DNA from 4 places in the Paenibacillus sp. FSL R7-0163 genome. Region 1 is predicted to be linked to each of the others. Evidence: riboswitches for the same ligand, from Rfam matches in the RefSeq annotation. Region 1 holds a riboswitch; each other region holds the start of a gene.
The links. Region 1 has a riboswitch for thiamine pyrophosphate ahead of thiC (phosphomethylpyrimidine synthase ThiC). Riboswitches for the same ligand answer to the same signal wherever they lie in the genome.
Positions count from the first base shown of each region.

Region 1 (5,948 bases):
GCTCCCGCCTTGGAGAAACTCTTGCGCCTTCTCTTGCATTCCTGATTCAATTCTCGTCGTATTACGGATATTATGAGAGATCTTCATACTGCAAAATTTCGGCCCGCACATGGAACAAAAATGAGCTGTTTTAGCGCCTTCCGCAGGCAATGTCTCATCATGATATTCTAGCGCTCGCTCAGGATCTAACGATAAATGAAATTGATCACGCCAACGAAATTCAAAACGGGCTTTCGAAAGAGCGTTATCCCGGTCTTGTGCTCCTTTATGCCCTTTCGCCAAATCTGCGGCATGTGCCGCTATTTTATAAGTAATGACCCCTACACGTACATCTTCCTTATTAGGCAGGCCAAGATGCTCCTTCGGAGTTACGTAACATAACATTGCTGTACCGAACCAACCAATCATCGCTGCACCTATAGCAGAGGTAATATGATCATACCCCGGCGCAATATCTGTAGTCAGTGGACCTAACGTATAAAAAGGGGCTTCGTTGCAAGTTTCAAGTTGCTTATCCATATTCTCTTTAATCAAGTGCATCGGCACATGTCCTGGACCCTCTACCATCACCTGTACATCATGACTCCAAGCCATAGCTGTTAATTCACCTAACGTCTCTAACTCGGCAAATTGTGCTTCATCATTCGCATCAGCAATCGAACCCGGACGTAATCCATCGCCTAGGGAAAAAGAAACATCGTACAGCTTCATGATTTCACATATCTCTTCAAAATGTGTATATAAAAAGTTCTCTTGATGATGCGCAAGACACCATGCCGCCATAATGGAGCCACCTCTTGAAACAATACCTGTCATACGTTGTGCCGTCAACGGGATATAACGAAGCAGAACTCCCGCATGAATGGTAAAATAGTCCACCCCTTGCTCCGCTTGCTCAATGAGCGTATCACGGTATACTTCCCACGTTAAATCTTCCGCTTTCCCATTCACTTTTTCCAAAGCTTGATAAATAGGCACCGTTCCAATAGGAACAGGAGAATTACGGATGATCCACTCGCGTGTCGTATGGATGTTTTTACCTGTGGAGAGATCCATTATATTGTCTGCACCCCAGCGGGTAGCCCATCTCATTTTCTCCACCTCTTCCTCTATGGATGAGGATACTGCGGAGTTTCCAATATTGGCATTGATCTTTACCAAAAAATTACGCCCAATAATCATTGGTTCACTCTCTGGATGATTGATATTCGCTGGAATGATGGCGCGGCCGCGGGCTACTTCATCTCTTACAAATTCCGGTGTCACATTCTCACGAATCGCAACGTATTCCATTTCCGAAGTAATAATCCCTTTGCGTGCATAATGCATTTGAGAGACATTACGCCCCTTTTTCGCTCGCAAAGGTTTTCTATGGAGCGCTGGAAACACTTCCGCCACAGCTTTTCCCGTTGCATTCCCGTTATCTTCAGGCTTCACGGTTCTTCCTTCGTACGCTTCCACATCCCCTCGTTCCTCAATCCAGCTTAGACGATTGGGCTCTAACCCCTGACGAATATCAGTATGAATATTAGCATCCGTGTAAGCCCCACTTGTGTCATAGACATGAATTGGGGAATTCTCCTCTTCGCCGTCTATGCCCGCAGTTGGACTAAGTGAGATCTCCCGCATAGGCACCTGAATATCAGGCCGTGAACCCTTTACATACACTTTTTGACTTGCTGGAAAAGCTGATAAATTGATTGGATCGTTGTTCAATTCGCTTGTCATCTCAATTCCTCCTATAAGGTGATTTGATCAAGCGGAGACGGTCTACTCCCCACACATAGAAAAGGCCACATCTGTATAAGATGAGGCCTTAGAGTAGACAAATAGAAATAGAGCTCCATTTCCTCCGCTGGCATTATCCAGATCAGGTTTGACGGTCGATAGTTATAACTATCCTCTCAGCCTGGTCCCACCAAGCTCCCGTAACTATATAATTGCTACTTCAAAGTATAACCGAAAAGAGAGAATTATCCAAATCTACTCAAATGTGAGATCAACGTGTACGTTAGTATAACACCAGTACCCCAAATCCTTCCAGAAGCACCTCGCCCGACAATGTTGTGCCGCTCAGTAAATCTGTTTTGGTCTCATGAAGATGGATCGTGACAGGAGTCTCACTATAATTAAGCAAAAAAGCATAACTGGAAGAAGCTCCGGTACGGACTTGCAGCTCTACCTCTTCTGGGAGCTCCAGCCAATTTGCTGGCGATTGTAGATCAATTAATTTTATGATCTCAGCCGCTGCCTGTTCGTTAAATACGGCTCCGTAATACCAAACCTCACCCTTGCCGCGACGATTTCTAGTTACCGCCGGTTTTCCTGCATAATAATCAGAGGCGTAAACCGCCATCACTTCAACCGAAGCTTCCTCTATTTTGAGAATATCATTAAAGTCATCTGCTCCTGTAACGACTTCGGTCGCGCCCGACCAGCTAATTGTTGTTGGCTGACGACTGCCCTTAACCATTGTGAATTCTTCAACTGTGATCCCGCATAGATCCTTAGCAGCACCTGGGAAAGGACGCATATAACATTGACCGCGCTCATCCTTATAGCCAGTTCTACAGCCGAAGATCAGTTTGCCGCCTTGTTGAACATATTCATCCAGCAGAGACGCTGTCTCATCTGTCATAATCGCTGGGTGAGGATAGATAAGCACGTCGTACCTTGCAAGCTCCTCCAGCGTTGTTTTTTTGCGCAAATAGAGCACGTCATTAGGGATATGCTTCCGCTGAAGAGCCTTGTACCACTCCTTATTGCTCTTCCACATAAACGGGCCATGCCAAACATCGTATTCTCCATCCCACTCATTGTCATAATCACGAACAATAGCAACGTTAGCCTGATTATGAGTACCGATAAACGCTTGACCTGCTGCTGCCAGCTCCTGACCGATCTGCCCCGCTTCCCGCACTCTCCGGTTAGGCTGATTATGATAGTCATTGATTCCATGCCAATAAATTTCATTGCCCATCGTAGCTGTCCGCCAGCGGAAATATAACACCATATCTGCCCCATGAGCGATCGACTGATAAGTCCATAACCGCATCTGCCCGGGCTTTGGAGAAGGCATATCCATCCGGTTCACCCAGCCACCCGGGCCCGACTGCTGCTCCATAATGCAGAAATTCGGGGATATCGAACGAACAACAGATAACGACAGTCCCCAGCCTCTATCATTCAGCGGATTCCGCTCATTCGGGTCATAAAAAATAGTAGAGAACTGAGGATAGGAATCATAGCTGAAGAAATCCAGCAGTTCATCCGTCATTTCATGGCTATCGAGATGACCGAACAGACCGTTCGTGGTTACCCATTGCTTAGGGGCAAGTTTACGAATGATATCCGCTTGGTTTTTGGCAAAAGAAATTGTATTGTCCGAAATAAACCGCTTTTCATCCAATGCCTGATGAGGATTGGGTTGCTTCGCTACTGGAGTCGGACGTGGAAGATAGACCTGAGACCAGTCACTATAGCTTTGATTCCAAAAAACAGCTCCCCATGCCTCGTTCAAATGCTCAAGCGTAACATATTTCTGCTGTAGCCATTCCCGGAAGGCCTTATGGTCACTCTCCGAATAAAATTCACTGATCTCACAGTTGAGCTCATTATCAATTTGCCAGCCAACTACACCCGGATGATTGCCGTAATGTTCAGCCATTTGTTCTGCAATACGTGCACACAGATCCCGGTATTTAGGACTGCTGTAATTATAATGGCGGCGCATGCCATGCTGAAGTGTAACACCTTCGTAGGTTACATTTAATACTTCTGGATACTTATCAGTCAACCAAGCTGGAGGCGTTGCCGTCGGAGTACCAAGTACAACCTGAAGGCCATATTTATGTGCTAGATCAATCGCCCGATCAAAGAGCCCGAACTGAAACTCCCCTTCTGTGGGTTCAAAAATAGACCAAGCAAACTCCCCCATCCGAATGATCGTAAAGCCGAGTTCACGCATCCGGCGATAATCGTCCTCCCACATGTTTTCTGGCCAGTGCTCCGGATAATAACAAACGCCAAGCTCGAATTTTTCAGTTGCGACAGGTTTCTTCATCATTACCTCCAAAGTATTAAAAATATGCTTTCAATATTTTATAATTCTATTGTAGTATCAATGATAAGAGGTCTTATATAACAAAATATTGCTATCATATAACAATCTTGCGTTTATTTCCTTAATCCAACTTGCGCTCTGTTGCGCTACAGAAATGGGTGCTGCCAAACATGAAGAAACAATGGTATTTGCCGACACCGGCTTTTTCAAAATATGTCTGTTATCCTGAATTTTTGGGACATTACACTCACTTTCCACAACATACAGAGAGAAGAAGCGAAGGGTTTCTGGGGAGTTATAACCTGCATTTGATCTTTGGTGGGGAGGGTTATGTATTCCATGAGGGCGAACGTATTCCGATGAGTAGAGGACGAGGTTTTCTGTACCCAAAAGGGGCTTATCAGCAATACGGCTCTGACCCAGGCGAGCCTTGGGATGTCCGATGGGTTCATTTTAATACTGAAATTGTCCTCCCCTTATTAGAGGAAGTGGACCAGTCCCGTGCATACCTGTTCACTTTTGATTTGGATGCTAAGCTGGACGAGCTATTCGAGGAAATGTACCTACTGAGCGCTTCCTACGTGACCCGTAGCGAGCCAAGACTATCTGCTCTGCTGTATGAGCTTCTAGTTAAATTGCTGCAGAACTCCGAGCCGCTTCACGGCTCAGTACCGCACGAGGTTAGACAGTCCATCCGCAGTGCTGCAGATATCATTCATGTCGATTGTGCCAGCCCTTGGTCTCTTGAATCGATGGCAAGATTGACCGGGTACAGCAGCTATCATTTTCTAAGGCTGTTCCGGGTGGTTATGGGCAAAACTCCAAACCGTTATTTAACCGATTGTCGGCTGGCTAAAGCCAAGCTTTTACTGGTTTCCACAGGACTCTCCATTGCTCAGGTTGCGACTCAGTCCGGTTTTGCCCAGTCCAGCTATTTCATTAAAGTGTTCAGAAGGTTTGAAGGCATGTCTCCTGTGAAGTACCGGCAGGCTTTTGGGGCGTAGACGATCTTCCTTCAGTCCGTAGAGATTCAATCTTAGTCTCTTGGACTTATCACCCTTAAAGATCATCCTTAAGAGAAATTTCACTCTCAATATCTAAACTTATTGTTTCGGAATGAATCTCCCCTTCATTATCATTCCATGTAATAGATAAAGTGGTGTTTTCATAATTTTGTCTATTTTTATTTAATTCGTCATACGAATACGGACCTGTTATAGACCCGATATCAGTGTTACTTAATATTGAAACGGGTCCATCCGTTGACCTAGCTTCATTTACAAGAACTGTTTCATCCTTATTATTAGTGTTTTTTTCATTGACTTCATACTTATAATAGCTACTATTCACTAAAGCGCTTGGGTCTCCCTTGAACACTAACTTCCCATGTCCCCGTAAAATTTTGCTAGATGAAATTATTATTTTGTAATCTAAAACATCCCATGTATCCCCTGTACCCTTAAGCGTATATACTTGAACACCAGTGTTTAAATTTGTTTCGAACTCTTTATTGAAATATAAATAACTCCATATCGCATTCGAAATAATAACCACAGCTACAAGCACTAGGATTAGTTTTTTCATATCTGCTCCTTTATAAATACTCCCCAGCCATTATTTATATCTTAAATTCCATTCTTTTGACCAATTCGGAAATGCTTCTCCGGTCAATTCTTCGAGTGTTTTTCCATCAATGGTGTAAACCCAGCCCATATGTAATTCATCGAAATCAGGAAAACTATAGCCTCCTATCACTTCATCGTCTGCTTCTAGCAGAAAAATCAGGGTTTGTTTTTTTGTATTATCCTTCTCATTATCTAAGGGGTGGTTTTTAACGATTAACTTACTTGTAGTTATTTCCTTACCTATATAATCGATTGGATCA
Region 1 is NZ_CP150224.1:37,692-43,639, reverse strand. Features, by position in the region: gene thiC (phosphomethylpyrimidine synthase ThiC) at 1-1,728, opposite strand, end outside; TPP riboswitch at 1,831-1,940, opposite strand; gene NST45_RS00195 (beta-galactosidase) at 2,012-4,063, opposite strand; gene NST45_RS00190 (AraC family transcriptional regulator) at 4,234-5,067, shown strand; gene NST45_RS00185 (hypothetical protein) at 5,123-5,647, opposite strand; gene NST45_RS00180 (hypothetical protein) at 5,678-5,948, opposite strand, start outside.

Region 2 (5,948 bases), 2.9 Mb from region 1:
AATTCCCCTAAATAAGGCCGAAACCGTGGGGGTGACAGGCTGATCTCGCAATCTGGATACCGATCCTGTAGATAGCGGGCATGCATGGCACTTTGGAATGCCTCTTGCCGCCAATCGTACATCCCGAGCAACGTACCAATATTCACAGAACGAAAACCTGCCTGACAGCCGCGTTCAGGTGCATCCAGGCGATTCCGGTAGTTTCTTTTAGGCCCTTTAACATGCAGCTTTTTGTAAGTCTCCTGGTGGTACACCTCTTGGTATAGTGTTAGTCCATCCACCCCTGCTTGAAGAAGCTCTTTATATTCTGCAGTTGATAGAGGATTTATCTCAATACTGACGGAGGAAAAAAATTCCTTGAGTACATCTACACAATCCTTAATATATGAGACAGGATTCTCCCGGCGCGATTCACCAGTCAAAATGAGGATATGCCGCAGACCTGTAGCTGCAATCTTCTCAGCCTCCCTGCGAACCTCCTCCAAGGACAGCTTTTTGCGCGGAAAATCATAAATGGAGCTGAAGCTGCAGTAGGTACAATGATTCACACAAAAATCCGCAAGATACATCGGTGTGAACAGCTGCATCGAATAACCAAAATGTGCACGGGTCAGTCGCTGTGCAGCCAACGCCATCTCCTCTAGCAGCGGCGTTGCTGCCGGAGAGAGCAATGCCAGCAAATCATTTTCGTTCAGCTTGTCTTTTCCAAGCGCCCGCTTAACGTCATCCTCCCGGAACTCCTTCCACAGCTGCTCATAAGGATACTGCTCCAAGCGGGCCAGTGTGTCAAAAAAGCTCATGCTAATTCTCCCTCCTTTCGTGAACCTATCAAATTCAGTTCAGAAATCCAGTCAACGGTGACGAAGCAAAAGCAACTTCTTCTACAGGACCGAGTCCTGCCAAATAAGCTTTGCGGCCAGCGGATATCGCCTCGCGGAACGCTTCCGCCATGACGAGCGGATTACGTGCCGTTGCGATAGCCGTATTAAGCAGAACAGCAGCGGCCCCCATCTCCATTGCTTCCGCCGCTTCCGAGGGCTTGCCAATTCCGGCATCTACAATAATCGGCAAATTCACTTCTTCAATAAGAATACGCACAAGCTCCTTGGTGCGCAGGCCGCGATTCGTCCCGATCGGCGCACCAAGCGGCATCACAGCAGCAGCACCGGCATCTCTCAGACGTAAAGCAGCCGAAAGGTCCGGACTCATATATGGCAGTACTACAAAACCCTCCGCCGCTAGAATCTCTGTAGCTCGTATGGTCTCCAGATTATCTGGAAGCAGGTATTTCTGATCATTGATCACTTCGATCTTCACCCAGTTCCCCAGTCCCGCAGCTCTTGCTAATCTCGCAATACGGACTGCCTCTTCCGCTGTACGCGCTCCTGAGGTATTAGGCAGAAGAGTCATGTGGCCGGGAATGTGGTTCATGATATTTTCTGCTCCACCTTCCGGGTCCACTCGGCGAAGCGCTACAGTAATCACCTGAGAACCAGAGCTTGCGATCACTTCGGGGATCAGAGCATTCCGGCTATATTTTCCGGTTCCGATAAATAATCTACTAGTTAATTCGATGCCTCCAATATGTAACGGGTCATGCATGAAATTACCTCCCTTTGGTTCTTATAAATTTCTCAAAATTCTATACCGCTCCATCTCAACCCCCACCAACAAAGTGCACCAGTTCCAAACGATCATCCTCGCTCAGAGCTGTACTTTCATAATTCTCCTTACTGACAATTTCTCCATTCAGCTCAATGATCATCAGACGACCCGACCACTCAGGAAGACTGATCAAATCAGCTATAGTTTGAACACCACCAGAACACTCTGCGGATTTCCCGTTAATCAACAGTCTCATTCTGAATCACCCCCTTCGCCTATGCTTTTACCTCCCGGCTATGAATGAACCGCCTTATGAATAGCTTTGGCGGCCTCATAAGGATCATCCTCTCCGCAAATACCGGACATCACAGCAATTCCTGCCGCGCCTTGCCTAATGATCTGTGCCGCATTAGCGGGACCAATTCCGCCAATCGCAATTACAGGAATAGAGCTAGTCTTCACCGTTTCTGCAAGCAGCTCTAACCCACGTGCGGGCAGCCCTAGCTTGCTCGCCGAGGGAAATACATGGCCAAACAAGCAATAATCAGCTCCCTGCTCTGAAGCATTCGCCGCTTCTTCCGGAGAATGAACCGATCTCCCCAGCCAAAGCTGAGGTGCAATTCGCCGGGCTGTAACCGGGCTCAGACTGTGCCCAGCCAACTGAACACCCGCGGCACCAGCTGCCAATGCTACATCGATCCGGTCATTGATTATCAGTTTGGTAGCGGGTATACCGGCAGCCAACAGCTCCTGTGCCGCAGAGAGCAGTTCGCGTGCTGGACATTGCTTCTCTCTTAAGTGAATATAATCGACCCATGTCTGCACCGTGACAGCCAGTTCAACAAATTGTCTCAACTGCTGCTTGCCGTCTGATATTAGATGGATCTCAGCTTGTACCACTCGCGATCTCCTCTCTCTCACTTCCCTGTAGGTCAGTAAAAAACAAAAAAACTGCCCCCGTAAGGAAGGCAGTCAGAATCTGTAACTAGACGGTACTACAAATAGCCCGACAACAGAAATTCGTTCTCCACTTCCCTACGCTGGTCTTAACCAGATCAGGTTCAAAGGGTCCGGAAATCCATTCCGTCTCAGCCAAACGGCACCCCTAGTGACATAAATATACAATTTTAAAATGCTAACGTGGTTTATAGTAACATATTTTTTTATTGAAATACACCCATTTATTCACATTAGCTGTACTAATCTAACCGTTTACTACCTCGCCACCATTTACATGAATAACCTGTCCAGTCACATAACTGGAATCGTCAGAGGCTAGATATACATAGGCTGGCGCCAGCTCCTCTGGTTGTCCAGGCCGTTTCATAGGCTGCGTGCCTCCAAACTCGCTAACCTGCTTCGCATCAAAGGTAGAGGGAATTAGCGGTGTCCAGATTGGACCTGGCGCTACACCGTTTACCCGTATGCCCTTCTCCGCCAGATTCGTGGACAAAGATCGTGTGAAACTAAGGATAGCTCCTTTAGTTGATGAATAGTCCAGCAGCTGCGGGCTTCCGCGATAAGCGGTAATTGAAGTTGTATTTATAATTGTAGATCCTGCTTTTAAATGAGGCATAGCTGCTTTTGTTAAATAGAACATCGCAAATATATTCGTACGGAAAGTACGCTCTAGCTGCTCGGAAGTAATATCCTCGATCTTAGCTTGCGGATGTTGCTCTGCCGCGTTATTGATGAGAATATCAAGCTTTCCTAAGCCCTCCACCGTCTGTTTAATAAGATCCTTACAGAATTTCTCGTCACCGATATCACCTGGAATTAGGATACATTTGCGGCCTTCCTGCTCGACCTGACGTTTAGTTTCCTCTGCATCTGAGTGTTCATTAAGATATGAAATGACCACATCAGCGCCTTCTTTAGCAAAAAGCACAGCAACTGCACGCCCAATTCCGCTGTCTCCACCGGTAATCAACGCCGCCTTGTCTTGCAGTTTACCTGCTGCTTTATAATTTGCCGGCTCGTATTTGGGCAGCGGCGTCATTTCACTCTCAATCCCTGGCTGATGATGCTGCTCCTGTGGGGGTAAGGTTTTTGTAGCTTGTTTATTATTGCCTGACATCTTCCCTATCTCCTCTCGTTAAGCAAATTGATAGTTAACTGATCATCTTAGGATGGCACAACAATGCACGTTTATACGCTGGGTTTGTCATTTTCTTAAATCGCTTTACGAATCTTACTTACCACAATGCAAGTAGAAATAAACAACCGTGGATGTAAACTGCTGTAAGTGGAGAGGACTTCACTGCATACAAAAAGGCACAGCATCGCTGCTGTGCCTTGAATTGTTCACCCTAACTATTTCAAAGAAGAAACATGATTTTCTGCATTCACTTCATGTTCCAGTACCCACATAAAATAAAGAGCCTTAGCTGCTTTCTCCCGGGTCACTATGGCTTTAGGTTCTAGTTCTGTCCCATTGACCATTTGGCCTCTAGCAATCCCCACTTCAGATCTAATAAGCCCTAATTCATAAGCACTTTTCACTTTTGAAATTAAAAAGGGAGAAATGTCCGCCGTATCAACCAGCTGCTGCCAGGATACAAGTGGATAGTACATCGCTCCTCTAGCGCCTGGATCCAGATTGAAATCATAACCAGGATCTCCTGGCACTACTGCTGTGCCGTTATAATCAGTCATGTACTTAGGTTTATTAGCAAACTTTACTTGGTAAACATCATAGAGAATAGCACCCATCGTTTCACGTGACAGCTTACCTTTCGGATAATAGGCAAGATCTGATCTTTCCACTTTCATTAACTTAGAAATACTGCGTGTGAATTCAGCAACTGTCATCTCCGTATCTGGCTTAAAATTCCCTTGACGGTCTTTGCCCATTACTCCCAGCTGGATTAATTTTTCAATTTGATTGCGGTAATAAGCAGCTTCCCCGGTCGTCGTATCATTAGTTATTTCCGGAAAAACCTTATCCCAGTTGCCTGTTAGTGCCGCATGCTTAACGTTCCCTTTAAGATAAGCAGTAATGGAGGCAGCAGTAGAATCGCCAGTAGCACCTTTCTCTACAAGCTCCGTAACAATCATCCGCGAAAATTGTTTGGCGAGCGCTTCTTTAAAATGAGTCCCATCGATTTTCTTTGAAGGATGCCCGTTAGCGTAACTTCCGTCATTTGTTTTGCCTGGCGTTTCTCCGGCTTCAATTGACATGAAGAGGGCTGTTATCGCTTCTACTCCGATCTCGTTATAATATTTCAGACTTTCCGAGTTAAGGTCAATAAGTGTAACTCCAGATTCATCTGCAACCCGTTTAAGAATATCTACAAACTTTCTTGATTTAAAAGAATTCTCATAGATATATCCCGGACTTGCATTCCCTTTAATTCTGGACATTGGCGTTACCAGTACTGGTATCATGCCCCGGGCTTGGATCGCAGGGAGATAAACTTCTTTAAGGTAGTTTTCATACATTGCCTCAGTCGAACCTCTGCCGTAACGTCTGAACTCATCTGCACTCTCATCATTGTGTCCGAATTGAATAAACACATAATCCCCAATGCTGCCACTCAGTAAAATGTCGTTAAGTCGACCTTCTGTATAGGCATTTTTAAACGAGCGTCCTCCCATGGAATAGTTAGTTACACTCACTTTATGTTGATTAAACATACTGCCAATAATCTGGCCCCAACCACTCATTGGCGCTTCGTCGAAGGTGTAGGACTTGACCGTGGAATCTCCAAGTATAAATAAATTCGGAAGAGCTCCAGCTGCTCTATGCTGTGGCAAAATCGGTTCCAGTATGATCTCCTCAATCCCCACAGCTGTGTTCACTTTGTTCGGTTCAATCTCAATATCTATATGGTCACGGCCGTTTACATACGTATAAGTCCACTTTTCAACAAGCGGCTGGTCTGCATTCCTGATACTGACACGATCCCATCCTCTGCGTCAGAAGTCGTTTTTACATATACGTTGTAGGTTCCAGGGGAAGCATCCATTCGAAACGCCATGCCGTAGTTATTATAATTATCCTTTTCAGATTTAGGTTCAGCAAAAAAATAAGATTCTGTGATGAAAAAACCTGTTCCATCGGATGTAATTGAATCGGTATGCACTTCTCTAGCGGGTAAAGCGTTGGTCTCTTGGACAAAACCATAACCTAATGATGAGTCATACAATTGCGCACCGCGATTAGGATCATACCTAACGGATTGATACCCTGTTTTAACTTGGTTTGTAAAATTGAGCTTGTATGCGTTTGCAATTTGGATTGGAGGTTGCCCCTCTACCCCATCTTTAATAAGGGCTGCCTCTGTTATACCGTGAGTAAGAGTCAATGAAGCCATAAGTAAAGAAGATAAGATTAGTATATC
Region 2 is NZ_CP150224.1:3,970,979-3,976,926, forward strand. Features, by position in the region: gene thiH (2-iminoacetate synthase ThiH) at 1-800, opposite strand, end outside; gene NST45_RS17725 (thiazole synthase) at 835-1,602, opposite strand; gene thiS (sulfur carrier protein ThiS) at 1,658-1,861, opposite strand; gene NST45_RS17735 (thiamine phosphate synthase) at 1,900-2,505, opposite strand; TPP riboswitch at 2,621-2,722, opposite strand; gene NST45_RS17740 (SDR family oxidoreductase) at 2,810-3,682, opposite strand; gene NST45_RS17745 (GDSL-type esterase/lipase family protein) at 3,919-5,394, opposite strand; gene NST45_RS17750 (hypothetical protein) at 5,448-5,948, opposite strand, start outside.
Region 2: another riboswitch for thiamine pyrophosphate. It lies ahead of NST45_RS17735 (thiamine phosphate synthase); the one in region 1 lies ahead of thiC (phosphomethylpyrimidine synthase ThiC).

Region 3 (5,948 bases), 1.2 Mb from region 1:
GGCCATATAACGTACTTTCGGCTTATTTCCTTCTTCGATCGTACCAAAGGAACCGAACTTGTTGTCATCCAATGCTTTAATAATGAGTTGTTCCAGTTGTTTGTTATCCATTACGTAAATCTCTCCCTTCAAGCATGTAAACAAAAGTTTATATATCCAAGCTCACCGTTTGGATTTATCATAACAATGGTGCTTATTATAATGTACCCTTCAGGTTCACATTGAATCCGACCTTACTCCATAAACTACATCAAGATAAGGAGCTTACTTCGTGAAAAAACTGATTTGGATCGGCTGTCTCTCCTACTTCGTTATCGGTCTGGCACATGTTGTGCTGGGATCTATTCTGCCCGTTCTACTGCAACATTATGATCAAAATTACAGTGCTGGCGGTGAATTAATCTTTAGTCAATTCGCTGGTTTTCTAGCAGGCGTGTTGGTCTCTCCCCTACTTAATCGCCGCTTCGGTAAACGTGGAGGCATCCTCATTGCCACCAGTCTTCTAATAGTTGCAGAAGTTGCCTATGCCTTTCTACCGCCTTGGGGCTGGATGTATTTTATCGCTGTTGCCGCAGGTTTTGGTTTCGGGATGATCGAAGCGGTTATCGGCACCATCATTATTGGTGCTGTAACCGAAGGAACGGCTATTGCGATGAGCCGGCTCGAAGTTCTATTCGGGATAGGCGCACTCGTGATGCCGCTTATCGCCAGTCCGCTCATTGCTGCCGGAGCGTGGAGATTGGCCTTTCTAATCGTCGCTGCCTTCTCTTTGATTTCTCTTATCCTCTGGGCAAGAGGACACTTCGGTAATCTACAACGCATGCTGGATGAACGTGCCTCTGTCCAAGGAGCAGACAATTCGCATTCCTCAAGCTCACGTTCTAACAAAAAATTTCCGTATAAAGGTAAGCAATGGATTCTGCTAGGGATCTTCATCGTTTTCTTTTTTCTTTATGTAGGCACAGAGATGAGTTTAGTCAACTTTATGCCGGCTATCTTTATTGCCAAGCTAGGGATGACAGAGTCTGCGGCAGCACTGACAGTCACTTTCTTTTGGCTGGCGATGTCTACAGGAAGATTGTTTGCGGGTGTAATTGCCGAAAAAATATCTTATCGCGTGTACATTCTCAGCAGCTGTTTACTAACCTTGTTACTGCTGACACTCTTTCCGTTCACTGAAAATCGTATGGCTGCTTTCATTGTAATTCTGCTGCTGGGGCTGTTTATGTCCGGTATTTTCTCCATTGCATTGGTTTTCTCCAGCAAAATGCTGCCTGGCACCGAAGAGTCAACACCCAGCATTATGATTGCTTCCGGAGGCGTTGGTGGTGCTTTGCTACCTCTGTTTACGGGCTGGTCTATGGACCATTTAGAAGTGGCACAAACAGCCGGATTACTTGCCACTTTTGCTGCCTTCTTGTTCCTGCTAAGCATTGCCGCATGGAGATTCCAAGCCAGGCAAGCGGTGGAAGGAAAGAGTTCCCGTATTTAGAATAGTATCAACGTTATCCTTTTAGGGTAATGTGATCTATAAGCATATTCTGAGCACAAGGATGGACAATGAATGAATGAGTCTTTAAATGAGTCTTCAACTGAGCCTTTGTTACATACTGCGCTTATGCAGTTTATATTTCCCTTCTCTATAAAAAAGGGCGATTCTAAGCAGCTTATCCAGCAATTACAGGACGACGGATTCACACGTTTTTTTCTGGATAACAAAGAACTGGAAGCTGCCTATTATGGAGAAGGTTACTGTGTTTCCCATGAACGAATGGAGCGCACCTATTTACCGTTTGCCGCACACGTCCTTTTTCCGCGCAGGAAGGATGCCGACTCGTTTCGCCGTTTTTCCAGAGTAAATAATCTCGACTGCATTCTGGAGATTCCGCAGCAATCTATATTTTTCAAAATTCTCTCGACGGATATATTCATATGTCCCTTTCAGCTTGGATTCGTGACGATACGTGTCCAGCTGGAGGGGGATTCGATTCCCTTTAGTATTGCCCTAGAATTCGCGGATCGTTTCCGTGCGCTAGAGAAAACCTTCATACAGGATGACTACACTTATATTCATTGCGGGGAACAGACCTATGAGATGGTAGAGGATTTTGTCTTCCGAAATTTGGTGGATGGACTGGAGCCATATCTGGATCAATCGGATATCAATGGGGCTTATTTTGAGACCCTTCCTTTTTTCGTAGATGAAAGAATGCAGGTGCAAGCTTTTTACGGCTTTCAGAATGAAGAAGGTTCTGATGAGATTAGTGTAAATCTACGCTATCGCGCCTCACAGCTTGATGGAATTGATCTGAACGGAAAGCCCTATGCCAGTGCAAGCGATCCAGCGTATATTGCAAACTATTGTCATGAGCATTCCTATAATCGCTGGGGCCCAGACACGTATTATATGATGAATGAGCAGACCTTTTGCTGCATGACCCGGGCTGAACAGGAGATTGCTGTTAGTCTAGCCAACCAGATGTACGGGCAATATTATTACGGATTTTTACTCAATATTTTCCACAAAATCGTTCTGCTGAAGCTCGCCAATATGCACTCCCGACTTCGGATTAATCATGATTATGAGGAAATAGACAATCTAATCTACTCCATCAATAAGTTCTCGGCAAAGTTCTACTTCTTGGAGTTGATTTCCCAGTCGCAGGGCCGGGAGATATTTCTTCAGCTGCGTAAAGTATACGGAAACGACGCTTTATTCGAGGAAGTGAAAGAAACCTTAAATGACCTGTTTCAGTATCAGGATAAGTTTCAGTCCAAGCGACGGGATAATCTGCTGATGATTCTCACTGTATTTACGGTAGTAAGCGGGATTTACGGCATGAATCAGGTCATTGACGATCTGGATGGAAAGATTCAATGGAGTAAAATGATTGGATATTCCCCCTTTGAATTTCTTGCCCTCTTCGTGATCATGAGCGGGATTCTGATCAGCGTTGTCCTCACGCTAGGGGCGCTGGTTAGTGAGCTTAAACGGCGTCACCGCAAGAAATATAAAGATCTAGACTAGCAAAAAAGAAACTACTGGATTGGAAAAATTCAGGAGTGCACTACTAGACATTCCGAGTACAGCCGTCTATAATACACCGTATGCGAGAAATATAAGATATAAAGTATGGGTACAAAACTTATACTTACTTATATTGCACATAGAAATACCCGTTAACTTCATAGAACCAGGGGTGCTGGAATTGGCCGGCTGAGATTGTATCCCACAAGATACTGACCCTTATACCTGATCTGGATAATGCCAGCGTAGGAATCGCCAATTGGTTCTGGTCCCTGTGACCTTGACTAACCTTGCGCCAAGCCAGCGTCCCGATCACTCGGGGCGCTTTTTTTGTAAGATCACTAAAAGATGTAGAAAAACGTACATACTACACTTTACGGTTCATGTTGTGAAGACGGATTTCTTGTAACCTTAAAGGAGAGAAGAAGACATGCACCTCAAAAAAGCACTTACGTTGTGCCTCACCTGTGTACTCATTCTTGCCATTGCCGGATGCGGCAGCAACAATGGGAATACAGCCGGAAACAAAGCAAATGCTACTGATCCAACTGCAGCGGCTGGGACGGATGCTCCAAAAGAGCTCACCAAAGTTAAAGTCGCGCTCGACTGGACACCGAACACGAATCATACCGGTCTATACGTAGCAAAGGATCTTGGTTACTACGCTGAAGAAGGTCTGGACGTCGAAATCGTTCAGCCAGGCGCAGCGGGTTCTGATACTATGGTTACTTCTGGCGAAGCCGCATTTGGCATCAGCGCCCAAGAAGGATTAACGCTAGCCCGTCTACAAGGCGTACCCCTTGTCTCGATAGCAGCTATTATTCAGCATAATACGTCGGGATTCGCCGCTCCAGTAGATCGCAATATTAAATCACCAAAGGATTTCGAAGGTAAAACCTACGGAGGCTGGGGCTCACCAGCCGAAGAAGCAGCCATGAAAGCTATCATGGATCCTGAAGGTGGCGATGTGAAAAAGGTGAAGCTGATCAGTATCGGTGAAGCTGATTATTTTACCGCCGTCAAACGTGACATTGATTTCGCCTGGATTTTCTACGCTTGGACTGGCGTTGAGGCTGAGTTGCGTGGCGAGCCATTGGATATGCTGTACTTAAAGGATTATGCGCCACAGCTCGATTATTACACGCCTGTGCTGACGACGAGTGAGAAGCAAATTGCAGATCATCCTGAGCTGGTGAAGGCCTTCATGAAAGCCACATCAAAAGGTTATCAATATGCTATTGATCATCCGGAAGAGGCTGCCGGTATGTTATCGAAGGCCGTTCCTGACCTGGACGCCGACCTTGTCCTAGCTAGCCAAAAATGGCTTAGCCCAAAATACAAGGACGATGCTGCCCGCTGGGGCGAGCAAAAAACCGAGGTCTGGCAAAATTACGGCGACTGGATGTATGATCTGAAGTTGCTGGATAAACCGCTGGATGCTGCTAGTGCATTCAGTAATGATTTTTTACCGGCGGAGTAGAGAGCGGACTTCAGAACCAAGAAGGTTGGACGTTACTTGAGGAAGGAGGAACGGAGCGTAGTGATGTGCTACGTGAGTACCGGACTTCCCAAGTTCGTTCAAGATTCGATGTCGAGTTTGCTTCCTGAGTTACTTCGTTATCAAAGTTGGCTTTTTGAACTTACCTTATAATTTAAGAGCTCAAAAAGTCGGCTTTCAGAACCAAGAAGGTTGGACGTTACTTGAGGAAGGAGGAACGGAGCGTAGTGATGTGCTACGTGAGTACCGGACTTCCCAAGTTCGTTCAAGATTCGATGTCGAGTTTGCTTCCTGAATTACTTCGTTATCAAAGTTGGCTTTTTGAACTTACCTTATAATTTAAGAGTTCAAAAAGACGGCTTTCAGAACCAAGAAGGTTGGACGTTACTTGAGGAAGGAGGAACGGAGCGTAGTGATGTGGTACGTGAGTACCGGACTTCCCAAGTTCGTTCAAGATTCGATGTCGAGTTTGCTTCCTGAATTACTTCGTTATCAAAGTTGGCTTTTTGAACTTACCATATAAAATGAGAGGATTGATTATTGTGGCTAACACCCTACTAAGCATTCAAGTAATTCCAAAAACTCCGAACAATGAGGATTCCATCCCATACGTAGATAAAGCGATTGAGGTCATTCAAAAATCCGGTGTTAAACATCAGGTGAATCCGCTGGAAACCACAATGGAAGGTGAGCTTAGCGAGCTGCTGGAGGTTGTGCGTCAGATGCAAGAGGCGTTGATCGAAGCAGGCAGTCCAAGCGTAATTTCGCAGATCAAAATCGCTCATAATCCTAACGGAATCAGCATGGATAAATTGACGGAGAAATATCGGCCGTGAGATCGACCTGGAAGCTAATATGGCCGCCCCTTGTGGCGGTCGTCTTCTTTTTAACCGTATGGCAGCTATCTGTATCTGTATTTCATATTGAATCCTGGATTCTGCCGAGTCCTGCTGATATTGCCCGTGAATCCACCAGTAACGCTTCTGGTCTTTGGGCTCATACGATGGCTACGCTGCGGCTCACTTTAATTGGTTTTCCCATCGGTACGGGGGTAGGTCTGATCGTCGCTTTGCTTTTGCATCTTTTGCCTTGGGCTAGACGGGCTTTTTATCCACTCATTATTCTGAGTCAAAATGTTCCCTCCATCGCGCTCGGCCCCCTGCTCATTATCTGGTTCGGCTTTGGTCTTTTGCCCAAAATCGTGCTGATTACACTAGTATGTTTCTTCCCTGTAGCTGTCGCTGCGATGGGCGGCCTGGCCCAAAGTGATCAGGTCATGATGAATTATATGAAAATGGCTGGCGCAAGCAAGTGGCAAATCTTCACCAAGCTGGAGCTGCCCTCTTCTATCCCGGCACTATTTTCCGGTGTAAAAATATCTGCTACTTATGCGGTTATGGGCGCCGTGGTCGCTGAATGGAT
Region 3 is NZ_CP150224.1:5,707,549-5,713,496, forward strand. Features, by position in the region: gene NST45_RS25050 (pyridoxamine 5'-phosphate oxidase family protein) at 1-111, opposite strand, end outside; gene NST45_RS25055 (MFS transporter) at 272-1,492, shown strand; gene NST45_RS25060 (hypothetical protein) at 1,565-3,028, shown strand; TPP riboswitch at 3,187-3,297, shown strand; gene NST45_RS25065 (ABC transporter substrate-binding protein) at 3,459-4,508, shown strand; gene NST45_RS25070 (MTH1187 family thiamine-binding protein) at 5,069-5,362, shown strand; gene NST45_RS25075 (ABC transporter permease) at 5,359-5,948, shown strand, end outside.
Region 3: another riboswitch for thiamine pyrophosphate. It lies ahead of NST45_RS25065 (ABC transporter substrate-binding protein); the one in region 1 lies ahead of thiC (phosphomethylpyrimidine synthase ThiC).

Region 4 (5,948 bases), 3.2 Mb from region 1:
CAATCCTTGTTCGCTGGCCACCAGCACAAGCTCATAATAGTCAGGCACTCCGTAATCCGTTGGATTAAGCGAAGTGACCGGATGTCCCTCTTTTTCAAGGATTAGTTGTTCATGGTTGATGAACCCGCCCATTATTGCGTCTACTTGTCCAGTAGAGATCGCAGGGATGAGGTCAAAACCTACGTCAATCAGCTTGGCGGATGAAGGATCGCCTCCATCACTCTGGATCATTGTCCGAATCATCGCTTCATAGAGCGGAATGGAGGAATAGCCGATTTGTTTTCCCGCGAGCTCTTTTGGACTATGAATACTGCCAGCCTGAGGAACCATCAGATGATTCAGTGGATGCCGCACGATTGCTGCAATCGAACGTACAGGGATTTTCTCGCCGCGTGCCATAAGTACCTGAGGCTGATAACTGAGCGCTAGATCAATTTGATTCGCTGCAACAAGCTTTAGGGAATCATTGCTGTCTGCAGGCATTTTGATCTCGACATCCAAACCTTCCTCTTGGAAAAAACCTTGCTGTTGCGCAGCGTATAGAAAGGAATGAACGGCATTGGGATACCAATCAAGCATAATCGTCAGCTTGTGTGACTGCTTATTTTCGGTATTGGAGGGATCGGTTTGGGAGTTGTTATTTATCTTGTCTGCCTTCCCGCAGCTGCTTAAGAGCAAAAGTGTGCATACTAGAAATACAGAAATAAGTCCTCGTTGTGGGGATTTTAAATGATTCATTGGTTTGATCCTCTTTTCTTTAAAAATAATTGTTCGAGTAAAGCTATCGCCAGAAAAAGCACCACACCAAGCGCGGACAGCAGAAATACAGCCGCGAACATTTCATCGCTCTGCATATTTCCGGCCATTCTGCGGCTGAAGTAACCGAGTCCTTTACTGCCGCCGAGCCATTCCCCGATAGTAGCTCCGATGACGCAGTATACAATGGACAGCTTTAAGCCAGAGAAAAAAGCAGGCAACGCCAGTGGAATTTGGGTTTTGACAAGCAGCTGCCAGCGGTTTGCACCAAATGTTAATAATAAGTCCTTGTAAGTCTGGCCACTTGTACGAAGTCCATCATATGTACTCACTACGACTGGAAAAAAAGCCGTCAAAAACACCACAGCCACTTTGCTCCACAGCGAATATCCGAACCACATAATAAAAATGGGGGATAGCGCAATTAATGGGATCGTCTGGCTAATGATAAGAAAGGGATAGATGGCCTTTTCTATGGGGCGATACAGGAACATTCCAGTGCCCAGCAATACACCACAAATAACAGAAAGGACAAAACCCACCAGTATCTCCTGTAACGTCGCCAATAAATGCTGTCCAAATAATAATTGCCTGTGCTCGATCAATGCGATTCCAATAGAGGAAGGTGCAGGGAGAATAAAGGCTGGAATCATGTGAAGGCGAACAGCTGACTCCCAGATTACAAGAATGAGCAGTACCAGAAGAAGGAAGGGACCATAGTTGTCTAGATGTTTTTTAAAAGGTATAGGTCGCATGTAATCTCCGCTCCAGCTCTGCACGCAGTGCTATAAACCGGGGTTCGTAGTTCATCTTATAATGTCTTGGCCTTGGTAAATCCACAACGATCTCCTGTAATTCGCTGTGCGCACCGCCAGATAATAAATAAATCCGGTCACTGAGCAATAGTGCTTCCTCCAGATCATGAGTGATGAGCATAATCGTCTGATTCAATTCACCCCATAACTCCAACAGCCAACGGTGTATCTCGCGTTTGGTCATGGCATCGAGAGCGCCAAAGGGCTCATCCAGCAGCATAAGACCACTTCCGCCTCCAGCCACTAAGGTGCGCAGAAATGCGACTCGCTGTTTCATTCCACCCGAAAGTTCATGGGGATAAGCCTTCTCTACATCTGCTAAGCCGAAGCGGGTCAACATTTCCCGAATCTGAGTGATCGTTTCTTGTTTATTGAATCTGGGCTTGATCTCCCAAGGCAAAAGGCAGTTGTCGAGCACTGTCCTCCAAGGCAGCAATAAATCCTGCTGAGGCATATAAGCGATCTGACCTAAACGACTAGCGGTTGACGGGTGCGTAGAGAGTTTTATTTTTCCGTGAGTAGGTTCGAGTAAACCGGCAATCGTTTTGAAAAATGTACTTTTCCCGCATCCGCTAGCACCTACTACGGAGACGAATTCCCCTTGCCTGATATCCATGGATAGATCTGCGAATACAGGGGGTTGCTCAGATTCCGGAAAAGAGTAGGTTAGGCCTTGAATAGATAAAATGGTCGTGATGATCAAACCTCCTAAAATTTTTGTGGAGCGCCTAAACAAATAAAAACCCATCCATTTCCAGAGGAAATGAATGGGTCAAAAAGTTCATTCTGCATAATAACACTTAACATGCTTGATGAAAATTCTGCTCCACTTCCCTCCGCTGGTATGATCCAGATCAGGTTCCAAGGGTCCGGAGCTTGAAGCTCCGTCTCAGTCGGCCGACTCCCCTAGTGAAATAACAGGTCCATATTAATTTGTTAATAAATATACCATATCTTTCTGAGAAGTAAAGAGAGAAAGAAGTGAAGGATTAATCCAAGATTGGGTAAGATATAGGTAGGAATCTAGTTAATATTATAATTCCGATGTATATAATCGGAAAAAAGTATTGACGATCATGTGATGGCAGTGTACTATTCAATTTACCGGAAAAAATCCGGGTAGAGAGAGGGGATTTAATAATGAAAAAATGGAGTTTAACTATTATATTGGCGTTAACCGTGGTCCTTATAGCGGCTTGCGGCAATAATTCGAATACCAATACGGCTGCTGAACCTACAGCTGGAACGAATGGTGGAGCAGCATCTTCAGCGCAAAACAGTTTGGAGGCTGTGAAAGCCAGCGGCAAATTGCGGATAGGTACAGAAGGGACTTATGCGCCTTTTACTTATCATGACACTGCGGGGAAATTGACTGGTTTTGACGTGGAAATTGCTGAAGAAGTAGCAAAACGTTTAGGTGTTAAAGCTGAATTTTTTGAAACTCAGTGGGATGGTATTTTCGCTGGAATGGATGCGAAACGGTTTGATGTAATCTTTAATGAAGTTTCCATTAACGAAGATCGCAAAGTGAAATATGATTTCTCTGAACCCTATATCGTATCCAAAGCAGTATTGATCGTGAGCGAAGACAATGAGGATATTAAGACCTTTGCCGATCTTAAGGGTAAAAAAGCCGGACAATCCCTGACAAGTAACTTATCCGACATCGCTCGTGAGAACGATGCTGAAATCGTAGCTACGGACGGTTTCAATCAAGCGATGGATCTGCTGACTTCGGGACGTATTGATGCAACTGTGAATGATGGCTTGTCTTATCTGGATCTAAAAAAACAAAAACCAGATGCAAAAATTAAAGTGGTTGATGAGATTCCTGAAGGATCACAAAGTGCCGCAGTATTCCTGAAAGGCAATGATGAGCTGGTGAAAGCGGTCAGTGATGCGATTACAGAGATGAAGAGTGATGGAACGTACTTGAAAATTTCCGAGAAATACTTTGGAGCTGACGTTTCAAAATAATACAAGGCTAGCAAGGCTAATTAAGCCTGGAAGCTAAAAAGGATGTCTGAATAATGGATGACCGCAAAATACAAATTTTCTTAGACACACTGCTACCCCTGCTAAAAGCCGGGGTGGCTTTTACCATTCCGTTGGCGCTACTTTCCTTTGTGCTTGGATTGATTTTGGCGATCCTAACCGCGCTGGCACGTCTTTCACCGTGGGTAATTCCGAAGCTAATCGCCCGTTTTTATGTGTGGGTTATTCGAGGAACCCCATTGTTAGTGCAGCTATTTATTATATTTTATGGTTTGCCGGCTGTTGGTATTGTACTCGACCCCTTCATTGCCGCCACCATTGGATTTACTCTTAGCGTAGGGGCTTATTCATCGGAAATCGTACGCGCTGCTATCCTGTCGATACATAAAGGCCAATGGGAAGCTGCCTTCTCAGTCGGGATGACTCGTGGGCAGGCTCTGCGCCGCGTAATTCTGCCACAAGCTGCGCGCGTTTCTGTACCGCCGTTATCCAATTCCTTTATTAGCTTGGTTAAAGATACTTCGCTTGCAGCGATCATCACCTATACGGAGATGTTTAGAACCGCACAGCAGGTAGCCTCTACCACTTATGAGCCTCTGCTGGTATACTCCGAAGCAGGATTGTTTTATTTAGTGTTCTGTTCTGTGCTGTCGGCGCTGCAAAATTACTTGGAGAAACGACTCGATCGTTACTCTGCGACCTAAAGGAGAGATACTTGTGATTGAAATCATTAATTTGCATAAATCCTTCGGCGCACTCCAAGTGTTAAAGGGTATTGATCTGAAAATGGAGCATGGAAAGGTACTTGTCATTATTGGGCCATCTGGCTCCGGGAAGACTACACTGCTGCGCTGTTTTAATCTGTTGGAAATCCCGGATCAAGGCAGCCTGTCGCTCAGTGATATCACCATCAATTTTACAGATCATAAGAAAATTCCTCAGAATTCCGTATTGGCCCTTCGTCAGAAAACAGGGATGGTCTTTCAATCGTATAATTTATTTCCGCATATGACTGCGCTTGGCAATGTGATGGAGGGACAGGTAACTGTCCTGAAACGATCCAAGGAAGAAGCGCGCAAGCGGGGGCTTCAGCTGCTGGCTAAGGTGGGTTTGGCAGATAAAGCTGATAACTATCCACATCAGCTGTCAGGTGGACAGCAGCAGAGAGTGGCCATCGCCCGGGCTATGGCAGTAGATCCAGAAGTGTTATTGTTTGATGAGCCCACTTCGGCGCTCGATCCTGAGCTGGTAGGGGAAGTGCTTAAGGTTATCAAACAATTAGCGGCAGAAGGTATGACTATGGTGATTGTGACCCACGAGATGAAATTTGCCGCCGATGTAGCGGACCGGATCATTTTGATGGATGGTGGTCATATCTTAGAGCAAGGGACTCCGCAAGAAGTGCTGGAGCATCCGAAGAATCCCCGGGCTCTGCAATTTCTGAACAGACTGAATGGTGAAGAAGAGTAGAAAGACAATATACACGAAAAAGCGGCTCGGGAATCATCCGGAGCTGCTTTTTCATGTGTAGATTATTCAAATGAGAAGAGTATCTGAAATTTGGCTTATACTCCAGTTTTCAGAAATTCCAAAGCGTTGTAGAGCATAATCGCTGCTTCGGCGCGGGTGAGTTCGCTTTTTGGATTAAACTTTCCGTTAGCATCCAGGCTATTGATCTTGTATTTCAGGGAGCGCTGAATACTGCCTTGATACGCAGGAGTCAGAGAAGCTTCATCAGCGATATCTACTGGAACGATATTGATCATCGGCAGATTGCCAACGCCTTCGATCGCTTGCACTAGATAGTTAGTGAATTGCTCTTTGGTCATAATGAGGTTAGGATCAATGTCTTTAGGAAGCTTAACTTCATTGTAATAAGCATTGATAAAGGCTTCAGCGTACCAGGCTTTGTCTTTTACTTTTGTGAACAAGCCGCTGGCAACAGGAGCTTTGTTAAAATCAATGGCCGCGAGGCTAAGCTGGAGACCGCCGGAGATAAACTGAATCCCTTGGGCTGTAGTTACCTTAGAGCCAGGGAGAAATTGAGATTCGCTGACACCTTTAATTAACCCTTGATTTTTTAAAGAAATGATTTTTTCTTTGCCGTTTATGTTATCAATATCCTTAAAGGTGTTCCCAGCTGCAAACATCTGACCACCCAAAGAAAAGGAGAAAATGGCTACGGTTGTGATCGCTGCTAGTGTGCTTTTTTTCATGTTCATGTCTTTTCACCTCGTTGTATGGATAGGCTCCTTAGCCTTTGTCACTCCTTTAACGTTGTAAATTATGGAAAGGTTGCGGTCTAATCTGTATTATTTCACGAAAAAGTAGATTTTAATAGAAATATGGGCCAGATTGGGGTGTAGTACTTTGGATAAGTGG
Region 4 is NZ_CP150224.1:3,253,252-3,259,199, reverse strand. Features, by position in the region: gene NST45_RS14520 (ABC transporter substrate-binding protein) at 1-738, opposite strand, end outside; gene NST45_RS14515 (ABC transporter permease) at 735-1,511, opposite strand; gene NST45_RS14510 (ABC transporter ATP-binding protein) at 1,492-2,274, opposite strand; TPP riboswitch at 2,386-2,489, opposite strand; gene NST45_RS14505 (amino acid ABC transporter substrate-binding protein) at 2,712-3,548, shown strand; gene NST45_RS14500 (amino acid ABC transporter permease) at 3,602-4,270, shown strand; gene NST45_RS14495 (amino acid ABC transporter ATP-binding protein) at 4,284-5,036, shown strand; gene NST45_RS14490 (S-layer homology domain-containing protein) at 5,132-5,788, opposite strand.
Region 4: another riboswitch for thiamine pyrophosphate. It lies ahead of NST45_RS14510 (ABC transporter ATP-binding protein); the one in region 1 lies ahead of thiC (phosphomethylpyrimidine synthase ThiC).